DNA from 2 places in the Serratia sp. CoH_122_TC_1 genome. Region 2 is predicted to be linked to the other one. Evidence: predicted binding sites of a transcription regulator. Region 2 holds the regulator's gene; the other holds the start of a gene.
What was found. The regulator Fur, encoded in region 2, represses iron uptake genes when iron is present. The targets are predictions, from matches to a motif close to ATAATAATGAGAACNACTATCAA.
Positions count from the first base shown of each region.

Region 1 (2,467 bases), on a different contig from region 2:
ACCAACGGCGTTGCTCGTTTGGAAGGGTTTGCGGCATGGCATCGGTCAGCGTTGCCACTTCTTTTAGCAGGAGCTGCGGGTAGTTCACCAGCGCTTTTAATTCGTTGAACTGATGATTGTCGATCATTTGCTTGAGCACACCAATGCCGTCGGCTTTGGTGGACACCAGCGGTACCACTGGGCAGCCAAGGCGGGCAGACAGCGCAGCGATATCAATCTCAATCTTTTGGCTTCGGGCGATATCCAACATATTCAGCGCGACAATGCAGGGAATACCCAGTTCCAACAGTTGCAGCGTCAGGTACAGGTTACGCTCCAGGTTGGACGCATCGACCACGTTGATCAGCAAATCGGCGTCGCCACTGAGAATGTAGTGGCAGGCGATTTGCTCATCGAGTGAGGTTTGTTCCGAGATGGTGGTCAGAGAGTAGGTACCGGGAAGATCAACCAGTTTGACCTGTGACTGTGGTGTAGTGAACAGGCCCTCTTTACGCTCTACCGTCACGCCTGCCCAGTTACCGACCCGCTGGCGCGCCCCGGTAAGCTGGTTGAACAGCGTAGTCTTACCGGAGTTGGGGTTGCCTATTAAGCCAATAGTGAGTTTTTTCATAATTTAGCGTGATATCAGTCAATGGAAATGGGGCCAGGCGATGCGCATGGCCAAGGCAAAATGGTTCAGGATCAGGATTGGCCGTCGAGCAGAATCAAGGCCAGATCCTTTCTACGCAGCACCAGGCTGACGCGGCGAGTTTTGATTTCTATCGGGTCGCCCAATGGCGCGACGCGGACGACCTCAAATGACGACCCCGGTAGCATGCCGAGTGAGAGAAGTTTCTGGCGATAAGCGGGGCCAATGTCAGTAGCGAAGCCGGCAATCTTATATGACCGTTTAGGCAGAAGATGCATATAACCTTCTCTGAGCCCTTGTTATTGGGCTGGTGATGATAAAAGAACGTTCTAAAGGAAATGCCGCAGTAACCACACAGGGTTACCGACGTTTTCAATCCATGAGGCTATGCAGTGAACACGCAAAATAATAATAGTGAGAATAATTATCGTATTCAATACAAAAAATAGGGGTATTGGTAACCAAAGGTTGTAGCGATCACATTTAGCGCTCAGGGTTGCCTGGCAGGACTCTTTTATCACCCGGTTTCGTGGGGTGCAAATGCGAATGGCGAGTTAAATCAGTTACGTAATTGCAGCGTTTTTTTCTACTTTGAAAAAATTAGCGACAGATTCGGCAGCTTTGATCCGACAGCGTCAAAATCCGTATTTATTTGGCAACATTTCTCGGGCTGAATACGAGCAGTAACCATTTGTGTTTAGCAGGGAAATACTGAAATGAGAACGCGGTGTTAATAACGATGTTAACAAATGGCTATTCACCCCTCTTTTATGGCGTAATGCACCCGAATATTATTTCCGCCGGGAAGATCAAAAAAATTGCAGCTTTATTGAGGCGGGTCAAAAAAGGCTGGGGGATATTTTTGCGGGAAAGGGCGGAGTTAACTCCGCCCTTGGTACCTTTGGTCGTTCAAATTTGCGGCGTCTTTAGCCTTTTTTGCCAAATGCTGCCGCCAGTGCATCACCCATTGCGCTGTTGCCCGCAGGTGTGTTGCCGCCACGCGGCTTGGCCTTATTAGCCGGTGCACGGGTTGCATTGTCTTTGGCCGGTGCGGTATTGCCGCCCCGGCGCGGAGACCCTTCGCCCGGTTGCTCATCCAGACGCATGCTCAGCGCGATACGTTTGCGCTGCAGGTCAACGTCCATCACCTTCACTTTAACGATGTCGCCGGCTTTCACCACGGTATGTGGATCTTCGACAAACTTGTCCGCCAGTGAGGAGATGTGCACCAGGCCATCCTGGTGAACGCCAATATCGACAAAGGCACCGAAGTTGGTGACGTTAGTGACCGAACCTTCCAGAATCATCCCCGGCTGTAGGTCATTGAGGGTTTCAACGCCGTCGGCAAAGGTCGCCGTTTTGAATTCAGGACGCGGGTCGCGGCCCGGCTTCTCCAGCTCTTTCAGGATGTCGGTTACCGTCGGCACACCGAACTTCTCGTCGGTGAAGTCGCCGGCTTTCAGGTTACGTACGGCAGCCGGGTTGCCCATCAGATCTTGAAGCGCTTGCTGGGTGGCGGCCAGAATGCGTTCGACCACGGGGTAGGTTTCCGGGTGAACCGTTGAGGCATCCAGCGGGTTATCGCCGTGGTTGATGCGCAGGAAGCCAGCGCACTGCTCAAAGGCTTTTGGCCCCAGGCGGCTGACCTTTAACAGTTGTTCACGGTTACTGAAGCGGCCGTTCTCATCACGCCAGGTAACGATGTTTTGCGCCATCATGCGTGTCAGGCCAGCCACACGGGTCAGCAGCGGCACGGAGGCAGTATTCAGATCGACACCGACGGCGTTTACACAGTCTTCAACAACGGAGTCCAGCTTTTTCGCCAATTGGCTTTGGCTG
Region 1 covers NZ_JBXWLA010000013.1:68,352-70,818, reverse strand. The annotation lists gene feoB (Fe(2+) transporter permease subunit FeoB) at 1-610, opposite strand, end outside; gene feoA (ferrous iron transporter A) at 682-906, opposite strand; gene AC2FC2_RS17295 (Tex family protein) at 1,555-2,467, opposite strand, start outside.
Region 1: feoA (ferrous iron transporter A) is a predicted target of Fur. The motif match lies at 1,037-1,059, and genes of this name have one in related genera.

Region 2 (2,467 bases):
TGGCAGCGACACTGGCAATACCGAAAACATTGCCAAGATGATCCAGAAAATTCTTAAGCAACAGTTTGGCGACGATGTTTGCGAAATTCACGACATCGCCAAAAGCAGCAAAGAAGACCTGGAAGGTTTCGATATTCTGTTGCTCGGTATCCCGACATGGTACTACGGCGAAGCCCAGTGTGACTGGGATGACTTCTTCCCAACGCTGGAAGAGATCGACTTCAACGGTAAGCTGGTTGCGCTGTTTGGCTGTGGCGACCAAGAAGACTATGCAGAATATTTCTGTGATGCGATGGGGACTATCCGCGACATCATTGAACCACGTGGCGCCGCCATTGTAGGCCACTGGCCAACCAAAGGTTACCACTTCGAAGCGTCGAAAGGCTTGGCGAGTGACAGCCACTTCATCGGTCTCGCCATTGACGAAGATCGCCAGCCAGAACTGACCAATGAACGTGTCGAAGGTTGGGTAAAACAAATCGTCGAAGAGTTGAGCCTGGCCGAGATCGTCGGGTAACGCCAAAGGTTGAACAAAAGCCCTGCAAAGTGCATAGTGTTGCCGGCAGGGCCGTCATCGGCAGTACGGATTACTGCAATAGAAGATACACATTTGTAACTTCTCACATCGTCAAGGTAGACTGAGATATCGGTTTATCCCATCCATCAAGACGTTGCGTGTGCAACATGCAATAGTGCAATTATATCTTTGTTAACAACCGGCGGTTTCTATTTAGGCCAACCGGTTCTATAATGAGACGCAATTAACACTTTGTGCCGACCGATGCCACAGGCGAGAACGCCTCAACTTGATTAGCATAGTAACAGGACTGAATCCGCATGACTGACAACAACACCGCATTGAAGAAGGCCGGCTTAAAAGTCACGCTTCCGCGACTCAAAATCCTGGAAGTACTGCAAAATCCGGAATGCCATCACGTCAGTGCGGAAGATCTGTACAAAAAACTGATAGATATGGGCGAAGAAATTGGCCTGGCTACGGTTTACCGCGTACTGAACCAATTTGATGATGCAGGCATTGTGACTCGTCACAACTTCGAAGGCGGCAAGTCCGTGTTCGAACTGACCCAGCAACATCATCACGACCACCTGATTTGCCTGGATTGTGGCAAAGTGATCGAATTCAGCGATGAATCTATCGAAGTGCGTCAGCGTGATATCGCCAAACAACACGGCATCAAGCTCACCAACCACAGCCTGTACCTGTACGGCCACTGTGAAACGGGTGACTGCCGTGAAGACGACACTCTGCACGACAAAAAATAATGTCCTTAACCGGCATTGAGAACCGCCTTAACGGCGGTTTTTTTATGCCTGAAGCAAATAGATAAAAAAATCCCCGGACAGGCCCGGGGAAAGATCATAGCTAAATGACAACAATTGCAGCGGCACTTCTCCACGGTACTTCTCACTTCCCACTTACACCCACTTCAACGTCAACTCCCCCGCCGACACGCGGATGAGTAAACTCGTTACAATGCATATTCAAGAAAGAGCAGCCGATCAAAAAACATGGCCTTGGCTTGGTCAAACACACCACGAATGCGGAACCCCTTGTTCAAATACATTTTGCAGGCATCACTACTTTGCCAGACGCACAGCGCGATGTTTTTCGCCTGGCGTTGATCCGCCTGTAGCTGAATCAAGGCAAACATTTGGTTAAAATACCCCAGCCCCCGAAATTGGCTCTCAATCGCCAAGCTACAGACAAAATAATCGTCAGCGACACAGTGGCTTTGCACAAAGCTGTCGTAAGCCTCATCAAGAGGTTTCATTTCATCGCGATAAAGGTAGTCCGTGTCTATGGCATACAGTTCACTGACGGCCGCCGCATTGAAAAAACCGACAAACTCACCGCGCCGATCGTAAGCCACGGTGATCAGATCCAGGTAAGGTTCGATATTTTGCGCCTGCTGCAAAGACACCAGATCCAGCCCAGCACGATTGCCAACGGAACAGTATTCCAGGTAGCTCGTGCTAAAAATCAGCTTTGCCATGCGGGTCTTATCCGCTTCACCCACCTGCCGTCCCGCCATGAAATGCAACGATCCCCGCGGTTCAGGCGGCACAGCCTCCCCCCCCCCCTGGGCAGAACGCCAGTAATGCCCAGCCGCTATCTGCCGCCGGTTGTCGGCAATCAGGTACTCCCCAAAAAGCTGGTTTACCCGATCAAGCCGCTGATCATGAGAAAGCACCGAATAGTAGTGGTAATGATCGATGTCGGACCGAATCTGCGCCGGATAGGCCATGCGAGGTACTTCATCAACGGTAAATATTTCCGCATAGCGTGCCAAATCCAGCGGCTGCTCAAGCTGCCAATCCAGATTTTCCAACCGGCTAACACATTGCTGGTAGCTCTGCTCTTCTTCTTGCGACAACGGTAGCCGCTCATTGGTGATCACATCTTCCAGCAGCCGCATACCGCGAATACCGCAGGTCACCGCCTGTG
Region 2 covers NZ_JBXWLA010000015.1:45,856-48,322, forward strand. The annotation lists gene fldA (flavodoxin FldA) at 1-517, shown strand, start outside; gene fur (ferric iron uptake transcriptional regulator) at 838-1,284, shown strand; gene AC2FC2_RS18760 (glycosyltransferase) at 1,491-2,467, opposite strand, start outside.